DNA from 2 places in the Streptomyces tremellae genome. Region 1 is predicted to be linked to the other one. Evidence: riboswitches for the same ligand, from Rfam matches in the RefSeq annotation. Region 1 holds a riboswitch; the other holds the start of a gene.
The links. Region 1 has a riboswitch for thiamine pyrophosphate ahead of ABEA77_RS03695 (purine-cytosine permease family protein). Riboswitches for the same ligand answer to the same signal wherever they lie in the genome.

Region 2: linked by a shared signal. The riboswitch ahead of thiO (glycine oxidase ThiO) and the one ahead of ABEA77_RS03695 (purine-cytosine permease family protein) in region 1 are both predicted to bind thiamine pyrophosphate.

The regions. Positions count from the first base shown of each region.
Region 1 covers NZ_BAABEP010000003.1:1,233-6,342, forward strand. Annotated here, with positions in the region: gene ABEA77_RS33900 (hypothetical protein) at 1-173, opposite strand, end outside; gene ABEA77_RS03680 (L-threonylcarbamoyladenylate synthase) at 283-903, opposite strand; gene ABEA77_RS03685 (SDR family NAD(P)-dependent oxidoreductase) at 975-1,667, opposite strand; gene ABEA77_RS03690 (helix-turn-helix transcriptional regulator) at 1,771-2,622, shown strand; TPP riboswitch at 2,678-2,772, shown strand; gene ABEA77_RS03695 (purine-cytosine permease family protein) at 2,764-4,170, shown strand; gene ABEA77_RS03700 (glycosyl hydrolase family 18 protein) at 4,236-5,110, opposite strand, start outside.
Region 2 covers NZ_BAABEP010000093.1:6,207-11,316, reverse strand. Annotated here, with positions in the region: gene ABEA77_RS32160 (thiazole synthase) at 1-421, opposite strand, end outside; gene thiS (sulfur carrier protein ThiS) at 427-654, opposite strand; gene thiO (glycine oxidase ThiO) at 651-1,832, opposite strand; TPP riboswitch at 1,910-2,022, opposite strand; gene ABEA77_RS32145 (NAD(P)/FAD-dependent oxidoreductase) at 2,131-3,294, shown strand; gene ABEA77_RS32140 (Rv2175c family DNA-binding protein) at 3,507-3,872, shown strand; gene thiE (thiamine phosphate synthase) at 4,010-4,702, shown strand; gene metF (methylenetetrahydrofolate reductase [NAD(P)H]) at 4,735-5,110, shown strand, end outside.

The DNA.
Region 1 (5,110 bases):
CCACCGCGGTCCTCGACACACAAACAGACGGGGACGGTGATGCGGTGGCCTGCATCGGTGAGGACGGTGCAGGGGGCGGTGAACTCCTCGGCCCAGTAGCCGGTGGGGTGCCGGTGGCCGTCCTTGAGCATCCAGTGACGCGCTCCGGTCAGTACGAACAGGATCTCCGCCACGGAACTCCGCCTCCTCGCCCATGAACCTTCCCGCTCCTCGTCTTCGACGCTACGAGGAGTGCCCCGGGCCGGCGACGCCCGCGCCCGCGAGGGGCCGGGCGCGGCGGGGTCACTCGAAGGGGGTCGGATCGCCCGCGCCGTGGCGCAGGACGGCCGGGGCGCCTTCGGAGAAGTCGACGACCGTGGTGGGTTCCGTACCGCAGTCGCCCGAGTCGAGGACGATGTCGAGGGCGTGGTCGAGGCGGTCCTTGATCTCCCAGCCCTGGGTCATCGGCTCCTCCTCGCCCGGCAGGAGCAGGGTGCTGGACAGCAGCGGCTCGCCGAGTTCGGCGAGGAGCGCCTGGGCGACGGGGTGATCGGGGATGCGGACCCCGACGGTGCGCTTCTTGGGGTGCAGGAGGCGGCGTGGAACCTCCTTGGTGGCGGGGAGGATGAAGGTGTAGCGGCCCGGGGTCGCGGCCTTGACCGCGCGGAAGACGTCGTTGTCGATCCGTACGAACTGGCCGAGCTGGGCGAAGTTCTGGCACACCAGGGTGAAGTGGTGCCGGTCGTCGAGCGCCCGGATCGAGCGGATGCGGTCGATGCCCTCGCGGCTGCCGGGGCGGCTGCCGAGCGCGTAGCAGGAGTCCGTGGGGTACGCCACGAGGGCGCCGGAGCGGAGACTGTCGGCGACGCTGCCGATGATGCGCCGCTGGGGGTTTCGCGGGTGCACGTCGAAGTACCTGGCCATGTGCCCACCCTAGGGCGGCCCCGGGGCGTCTCGGGGTGCCGGGCCGGGGTCGCTGGGGAAGCGGGCGGGGGTCACCAGGGGATCGGACCGTTGATGTCGGCGTAGCCGCCGCTGGGGCCGCCGGGGGGTGTCAGGGCGGTCCGTACGATGATCTCGGCGCCCTCCTCGACGGTCTGGGTGCCGCGGAACCCGTTGAGGGCAGTCGCGGTGAAGCCGGGTTCGACGGCGTTGATCCGGATGCCGGGGAAGGCCTTCGCGTACTGGACGGTGAGCATGTTGACGGCGGTCTTGGACGCCGGGTAGGCGACCCCGGGGTAGGCGTACGCCGGGGTGCCGGGCGTCGTGATGCCGGTGAGGGAGGCGAGGCCGCTGCTCACGTTGACGATCACGGGGGCGGCCGAGCGCAGCAGGAGCGGCAGGCAGACGTGGGTGACGCGGAGGGTACCGAGGACGTTGGTCTCCAGCAGCGGCCGCATCAGGTCGGCCGTGAGGTCTGCCGCGGGGGTGGGGGTGCCTTCGATGCCCGCGTTGTTCACCAGGACGTCGAGGCCGCCGTCGGCCTCGATCGCCTTGGCCGCGGCGGTGACGGACGCGTCGTCGGTGACGTCGATGACGACCGGCCGTGCGCCGAGCCGCTCGGCGGCGGCGCGGCCGCGTTCCGGGTCGCGGCTGCCGAGGTAGACGGTGTGGCCCTCGGCGACGAGCCTGCGGGCGATCTCGTGGCCGAGGCCCTTGTTGGCTCCGGTGATGAGTGTCGTGGTCATGGCTCCAGGCTCGGGGGCCGGTGCGTGCGGTGCCAGTACACGGGTCTTCCTGGGACTGCGGATACCAGGCAGGCGGTCGGTGCGGAGTGCACGATGGGGGGGCATGGCGAGTGCGGAGTTCGGGCAGGCCGTGCGGCGGTGGCGGGACGGGACGGGGCCGGAGGCGGCCGGGCTGACCGTACGGGGGCAGCGGCGGGCGGCCGGGCTGCGCAGGGAGGAGCTGGCGCTGCTTGCGGGGGTGTCGGCCGACTATGTGACGCGGCTCGAACAGGGCCGGGCCACGCACCCCTCCGAGCAGGTGGTGGAGGCGCTGGGGCGGGCGCTGCGGCTGTCGGGGCCGGAGCGGGAGCACCTGTTCCGGCTGGCGGGTCTGGCGCCGCCCGGGCCCGGGGTCGTGCCGGGGTGTCTGACGCCGGGTGTGCGGCGGCTGCTGGACCGGCTTTCCGGGACGCCGGTGGGGGTGTACGACGCGTCGTGGACGCTGCTGCTCGCGAATCCGATGTACGCGGCGCTGATGGGTGATCCGGCGGGGTGGGAGGGGCACGAGCGCAACGCGGTCTGGCGCAATCTGGTGGGGTCCGCGGGCCGGGTCAGGCACACGCCCGAGGCTCGGCGGGCGTTCGAGACCGCGCTCGTGTCGGATCTGCGGGCCACGGTCGGCCGGTATCCGGCGGACGGGCGGCTGCGGGCGCTCGTGGCGGACCTGCGGGCGCGGAGCGAGCGGTTCACGCAGCTGTGGGAGTCGGGGGCGGTGGGGCGGCACGAGGTGTCGCGCAAGACGGTCGACCATCCTCGGGTGGGCGCGCTGACGCTCGACTGCGACGTGCTGCGGGCGGCCGGGGACGATCTGCGCATCATGCTGTACACGGCGGAGCCCGGGACGCCCGACGCGGCGCGCCTCGCCCTGCCCGCGGAGGCGCTGCCCGCGGGCGCGGAGGCCGTGCGCGGGCGGTGAGCGGCGGGGAAGGGCCGGTTGCCGGGGGCGGTGCGGGGGGCGTTAGGGTGGCACTCCACCGGACACGGGGTGCCCCGCCGCGGGGCTGAGATCACACCCGTCGAACCTGACCCAGCTCGTACTGGCGGAGGGATGTCTTCCATGGCGCGTTCACGTGTGTTCCTGTCCGGGCGGGCGGCCGGCGGCTCCGGCGCCTTCGGGGGGCGGATGCCGTCGGCGGCGGGTGATCTGCGGATCGAGACGCGGGGCATCGCGCCGGTGCCCGAGGAGAACAGGTACGGCAGCGCGTCCCGCCTGTTCAGTGTGTGGTTCGCGCCGAACCTGACGATGACGGGGGTGTTCACCGGGACCCTCGGTGCGGCGCTGGGGCTCGACTTCGGGTCCGCTCTGGTGGCGGTGGTCGTCGGGACGGTGCTCGGGGCGGTGCCGGTGGCGGGGCTCGGTATCTGGGGAAGCAGGACAGGTGCGGGCCAATTGCCGCTGGCCCGGCTGGCGTTCGGCAGCTCGGTGGTGGTGCCGGGGGTGTTGCAGTGGCTGTCGTCGGTGGCGTGGGACGCGCTGGTCGGCCTGTTCGGCGGGGACGCGCTGGCCCGGTTGTGCGGCTGGCCGTTCTGGCTGGGGGTGCTGGTGATGATGGCGGGGCAGGGCCTCGTCGGGGCGCTGGGGTACGAGGCGATCCACCGGCTCCAGAAGGTGATGACGCTGGCGCTGGCGTCGGCGTTCGCGCTGCTGGCCGTGGAGCTCCTGGGCGGGGTGCGTCCCGCGGCGGTCTCGCACGTGCACGGTGCCGACAGGTTCGGCGCGTTCGTGCTGACGAGCACGGTCGCGTTGAGTCTTTCGCTGTCGTGGGCGCCGTACGCGAGCGACTTCAGCCGCTATCTGCCGCGGGCGACGTCCCGTGCACGGATGTTCTGGTACACGCTGCTCGGGGTGAGTGTGTCGTTCACGGCGGTGCAGGCGCTGGGGCTGTGGGGTGCCTCGGTGTTCACGGACCAGACGGCGGGCGGGGTGGACCGGCTGCTGGGGGGCGGGGTGCTGGGGGCGTTCGGGCTGCTCGCGGTGGCGTGTGCGGCGCTGTGCAGCAACGCGATGAACGACTACAGCGGTTCGCTGGCCCTCCAGACGGTCGGGGTGCGCCTCGCGCGGCCGGTGGCGGCGCTGCTCGCGGCGGCTCTCGGGTTCCCGCTGGTGCTGTGGATGCACGCGGCGGACACGGCGGCGCGGTTCCAGAACGTGCTGCTGTTCGTGGGGTACTGGATCCCGGGATTCGTCGCGGTGGTCTCGGTGGACTGGTGGGCGCGGGGCCGTGCCCGCGGGGGTGCGGCGCTCGACCTGGCGGCCGAGGAGGCGGTGCGGGTGCCGTGGTGGCCTGCGGCGGTGGCGTTCGCGGCGGGGTTCGGCGCGGCGGTGCCGTTCATGGACACGTCAGTGTACGAGGGTCCCGTGGCGCGGGCCCTGCACGGCGCGGACCTCGCGTACTACGCGGCGTTCGCGGCGGCGCTGGCGGTGTACGCCCCGCTGCGGCTGCGGCGCGCCGCTCGTGGCTGACGCGCCGCAGCGCCCCGGTCGGGTGCGGGGTCCCAGGGGCGGGTTGGGCCCGCGCGGGTGTCCTGTCAGATCTTGTTGAAGATCTTCGAGTAGGCGTAGCCCGTGGGCTTGTCGTACTGGTCGACCTCCCAGAACGAGAGTTCCTGGACTCCCTTGTCCGCGGCGAAGGCTTCGAGGGTGGCGGCGTCGGACTGGCTGAAGTTCTCGTCGTCGTCGTTCTGGCCCGCGATGGGTGTCAGGCCCATGCGGGCCCAGTTGTCGGCGGTGGAGCCGCCGTAGAGGGAGCCGAGTTGTCCGACAGCGGCGTTGGCACCGGACTCGGCGTCGTCGAGGGCGTTCTCGCCGTCGCCGAAGTCCATGGTCATGATGTTGACCAGGGTGGTCTTGACGCCGGCCGACTGGGCTCCGGAGAGCATGCCGGTGACGTCGGACGGGAGGCCGTCGGGGCCGACCGCGACGGTCCAGGAGATCTGCACGTCGGGGTTCTGCTGCTGGAGTGCGGCGAGTGCCTGGTCGCGGCGCTGGTTGGCGGCGCTGTCGCCGAGGGCGCCGCCTTCGATGTCGAAGTCGAGGCGGGTGGCGCCGTAGGTGTCGACGACGTTCTGGTAGGCGGCGGTGAGGTCGGAGACCGAGGTGCAGGTCTGGGCGAGCTCCTCGCTGCCCGCGCCGCCGAAGGAGATGGCGACGTCGCCGCCCGAGGCGCGCAGCGCGTTGATCTCGGTGGTGTGGGCGCCGACCGGGTCGCCGCCGTCCTCCCAGTTGAGGGTGCAGCCGGACTGGGAGGTGAGGAAGGCGAGCGTGTAGTGGTTCACGCCGGACGCCTGCTGGTCGGCCGCCATGTCCTTGACGGTGTTGTCGTCGACCTGGAGGTAGGGGGCGGCGTACTGGGCGGGGAAGGGCGCCGCGGCGGCGTGGGCGGTGGGGGCGGCCACGAGGAGGG
Region 2 (5,110 bases), on a different contig from region 1:
GCGCGAGTACCGGGTCGTCATTGGTGAAGGGCAGCACCGTGAAGCCGTCGTCGACCAGCGTCTCCGCCGCGTCGAGCACCTCCACGGGGTCGGGCAGCAGCGTCCGCTCGTCGGCCACCACCTCAAGCTTCACCCAGTCGGTGCCGAGCGCCTCCCGCGCCAGCCGGGCCGTCAGCACGGCCTCGCCCGCCGTGAAGCAGCCCGCCGTGTTGGGCAGCGCCCGGATGCCGAGCCGGTCGAGCACCGACAGCACGGAGCCCTGCACCCCGGGGTCGAGCCGCCGCATGGCGACCGTGGTCAGCTCGGTGCCCGAGGCGGCGAGCGAGCGTTCGAGCACGTCGAGGCTGGGCGCCCCGCCCGTGCCCATGATCAGCCGGGACGTGAAGGACACTCCGGCGATGGTCAGCGCGTCGTCCGCCATCCCCGTCAGCCGCCCTGCACCGCGGTGAGGACCTCGACCCGGTCGCCGTCACCGAGCGGGGTGTCCTGCCAGCTGCCGCGCGGCACCACCGTCTCGTTGACCGCCGCGGCGACGCCCGAAGGCGCGGCCGTGAGCGACGCCACCAGCACGTCGAGCGTCGTCGCCGCCGCGACCTCGCGCGGCTTGCCGTTCACCGACACGCGCACCACGCGCGCCGCCGTGCTCTCGATCATGCCGACCGCTCCTCTCGTACCGCTCGTACCGTACGGTCCGCTCCGGACCTGCCGCCCGCCGTGCCCGTGAACCGCTCGGGGCCGAACGGCCTTGCCACCTGGGTCAGTTCACCCGTCGTCAGGGCCGAGGCCAGGGCCTCGCCCGTGACCGGCGTCAGCAGCACGCCGTTGCGGAAGTGCCCCGTCGCCAGGTGCAGGCCCGGCAGCGCCGTCGGGCCGAGCAGCGGCGCGTTGTCGGGCGAGCCGGGCCGCAGCCCCGCCCTGGTCTCCGTGAGCGGCAGCTCCGTGATGCCGGGGACCAGCTCGTGCGCGTCCCGCAGCAGCTCGTACACGCCGCCCGCGGTGACCGTGGTGTCCCACCCCAGCTCCTCGCTGGTCGCTCCCACCACGAGCTCGCCGTTCTCCCGCGGCACCAGGTACACGTCGGCGCCGCGCACCACCGCGCGCACCGTCCGTGACAGGAACGGCGCGTACGCCCGCGGCACCGTCAGCCGCAGCACCTGCCCCTTCACCGGCCGCACCGGCGGCAGCACCTCCGGGGGCACGCCGTCGAGCCGGCCGCTCAGGCTGCCCCCCGCGAGCACCACCTGGCCCGCGGCGATCCCGGGCCCCTCCGCGGGCTCGACGCCCACGGCACGCCCGCCGCGCACGGTCAGCCGCCGGGCCCAGCCCCTGTGCAGGACGACGCCCGCACGCTCGCACGCCGTGAGCAGCGCGGCCGCCAGCCTGCGCGGGTCTATCTGATGGTCGCCGTCGACCCGCAGCCCGCCCCTGACGCCGGGCGCGAGCATCGGTTCGAGCCGCCGGCACTCCCGGCCGCCGAGCCACTCGGAGGAGAGCCCGCACTTCTGCTGGAAGGCGTGCAGCTCCCGCAGGTGCGCGCGGTCGTCGCTGTCCAGCGCCACAGCGAGCGTCCCGCAGGTGCGGTAGCCGGTGTCCCGGCCGCTCGCTTCCTCCAGCTCTGCCACGAACTTCGGATAGGCGCGCGCCGAGGCGAGGTTGAGACCGAGCAGGGCCTCCTCGCCGTAGTGGAGCTCCGTGACGGCGGCCAGCATGCCCGCCGCGACCCGCGCGGCGCCACCGCCCGGCTCCGGGTCGACCACGCACGTGCGCAGCCCGTGCTGCGCGGCCCGCCATGCGGTGACGAGCCCGATGATCCCGCCGCCGACCACCAGCACGTCGTGGCCGCGGGCGCTCCCGGGGCCCGCGGTCGCGGCGGTGCGCCGGTGCGCTGTGTCCGGTGTGTCAGAAGGCTGCACGGTCGTCAGCCCCTCCCTTCGCCGGCATGACCCGGATCAGGTTCGTACGGTCGGAGGCCGCCCAGCCTCCCTCTCAGCCCGGTCCGTCCGGGCTCCCGCGAGGTCTTCCGGGCCAGGGTAGACCCTGGCACGCCGTCCCGTAAGACGGCCCGGGGCCTCGGGGATCTATGGTGAGCGCGTGAGCGAGGACCAGAGAGTCGTCATCGTCGGTGCGGGCATGGCCGGCGTGCAGACCGCGGTGGCGCTGCGCGAGTGCGGCCACCAGGGACCCGTCACCGTGCTCGGTGCCGAACCCCATCCGCCCTACGACAGGCCCCCGCTGTCCAAGGCGGTGCTCCTCGGCCAGGCCGAGGGCTCCGCCTTCGACATCGACTTCGACGCGCTCGGCGTGGAGCTGCGGCTCGGCGTCGGGGCGACAGGACTGCGGCCCGGCCCCCGCGAGGTGGACACCACGGCGGGCCCCGTCCCGTACGACGCGCTGGTCCTCGCCTGCGGTGCCCGGCCGCGCACCCTGCCGGGCACGTCGGGTGTGCCCGGGGTGCACGTACTGCGGACCCTGGACGACGTGGCGGTGCTGCGGCCCCTCCTCCAGGCGCAGCGCGACATCGCCATCGTCGGCGCCGGCTGGATCGGCGCCGAGTTCGCCACGGCTGCGCGCGCCGCCGGCTGCGCCGTCACCGTCGTCGAGGCCGCCGACCGCCCCCTCGCGCACGCGCTGCCCGCCGAGGTCACCGCGCCGATGGCCGGCTGGTACGCGGAGAGCGGCACCTCCCTGCTGACCGGCGTCGGCGTGGACCGCGTCGAGGAGGGCGCGCTCCACCTCGCTAACGGGCGGGCGATCGCGGCCGACGCGATCCTCGTCGGCATCGGCGCCCGCCCCGCGACCGACTGGCTGGCCGGCTCCGGCGTGGAGCTCGGCCCCGAGGGCGCCGTGCGCGCCGACGCGTCGCTGCGCGCCTCCCTGCCCGCTGTGTACGCGGTGGGCGACTGCGCCTCCTTCCCCTCCGCCCGCTACGGCGAGCGGCTCCTCGTGCACCACTGGGACAACGCGCTCCAGGGGCCGCGCACCGTCGCCGCCCACCTCACGGGCGCCGCGGCCGAGCCCTACGACCCGGTGCCGTACTTCTGGTCCGAGCAGTTCGGCCGCTTCGTGCAGTACGCGGGCCACCACGCGGGCGCCGACCTGCTCGTCCACCGCGGCGACCCGCGGGGCAGCGCCTGGTCCGCGCTGTGGCTGCGCGGGGGCGCGCTCGTCGCGCTGCTCGCCGTGGGCAGGCCGCGCGACCTGGCACAGGGCCGCAAGCTCGTCGAGGCGGGCGCCCCGCTCGACCCGGAGCGCGCGGCCGACCCGTCCGTACCGCTGAAGCGCGCCCTGCGCTAGCCGGCGCTCCGTGCGCCGGACAGAGCCCCGCGCAGGACACGGCGCAGCCGCGGACACCGCCGACACCGCGGAGCCGCGGGTACGGCCGAGCCGTGGGTACGGCCGAACTGTGGGTACGGCCGAACTGCGGGCAGTGCGGGCACGGCCGCCGCGTGCCTCCCTAGGACCGCCACCGCTACCGTCTGTCAGTCCGGGATGGCAGGCTTGTCCCCGTGACCGAGATTGACGCGAAGATCGATGCCCTCGTCCCCGAGTGGCTCCACCTCCCCGACATCGCGGAGAAGCTGGACGTCGAGGTGACGCGCGTGCGCCAGCTGGTGAAGGAAGGCCAGCTGATCGCCGTGCGCCGCGGTGAGAACCGGACACTCCAGGTCCCCGCCGCCTTCATCGACGGCGACAGGGTCGTCAAGGGGCTCGTCGGCACGCTGACGCTCCTGAAGGACGACGGCTTCTCCGACGAGGAGATGCTGGAGTGGCTGTTCACGCCCGACCCGACCCTGCCGGGCACGCCCGTGCAGGCCCTGGGCGAGAACCGCGGCACGGAGGTGAAGCGCCGGGCGCAGGCCCTCGCCGTCTGACCCCCCGGCGCCCGCGCGCACCCGGGACGCCGGAAGCCGCCGGAAGAGAACACGAAGAAGCAGGGCCGGGCCAGCCGGCACACCATGCCCCGGGGCGGCGGCCGCCGCCCCGGGGACGTACCAGGGGGGAACACCCGATGTCCACGGCCCGCGCGACGCTCGCCGACGCCCGTGTCTACCTGTGCACCGACGCCCGCAAGCGCCAGGGCGACCTGCCCGCCTTCCTCGACGCGGTCCTCTCCTCGGGGGTGGACGTCGTCCAGCTCAGGGACAAGTCGCTCGAAGCGGCCGAGGAGCTCGACCACCTCCGGGTCTTCGCCGACGCCTGCCGCAGGCACGGCGCCCTCCTCGCGGTCAACGACCGCGCGGACGTCGCGCACGCGATCGGTGCCGACGTGCTCCACCTCGGCCAGGGCGACCTGCCGGTGCCCGCGGCCCGTGCCATCCTCGGCGACCGGCCGCTGATCGGCCGCTCCACGCACGCGGCGGCCGAGGCGGAGGCAGCCGCCGTCCAGCCGGGCGTCGACTACTTCTGCACGGGACCCTGCTGGCCGACCCCCACCAAGCCGGGACGGCACGCGCCGGGTCTCGCCCTGGTGCGGCACACGGCCGCCCACACCGCGGCGCACGGCATCGACCGCCCCTGGTTCGCCATCGGCGGGATCGACGAGGACAACCTCGACGAGGTGCTGGACGCCGGGGCCACCAGGATCGTCGTCGTCCGGGCCATCACCGAGGCGGGCGACCCGGCCGCCGCGAGCGCCGCGCTCGCCTCCCGGGTCAGGGAGCGGGCGGCCGCAGCGGCCGGCCGGGGCGCGGGCGCCGCGTGACGGCGCCCGCCACAAGTCGCTAGCCTGCCCGTATGGCCCTCGGTACCCCGTCCACCTGGATACCCCACGCGCGCACCGTGCGCGACGTGCTCGCCGAGGGCGGCCTCAGCCGCTCCTTCGAGTTCTGGGCGCCGAGGACGGCCAAGGGCGAGCGCAACCTGTGGAACGCGCTGCGCCGCGTGGAGGCCGTGGCGCCGAGCTTCGTCTCCGTGACGTACGGCGCGGGCGGCTCCACCCGTACGGGCACGGTCAGGGCGACCGAGCAGATCGCCGCCGACACCACCCTCACCCCCGTCGCGCACCTGACGGCGGTCGGGCAGTCCGTCGCTGAGCTGCGCCACATGGTCCGCAGGTACGCGGCGGCCGGCATCCGCAACATCCTCGCGGTACGCGGAGATCCGCCGGGCG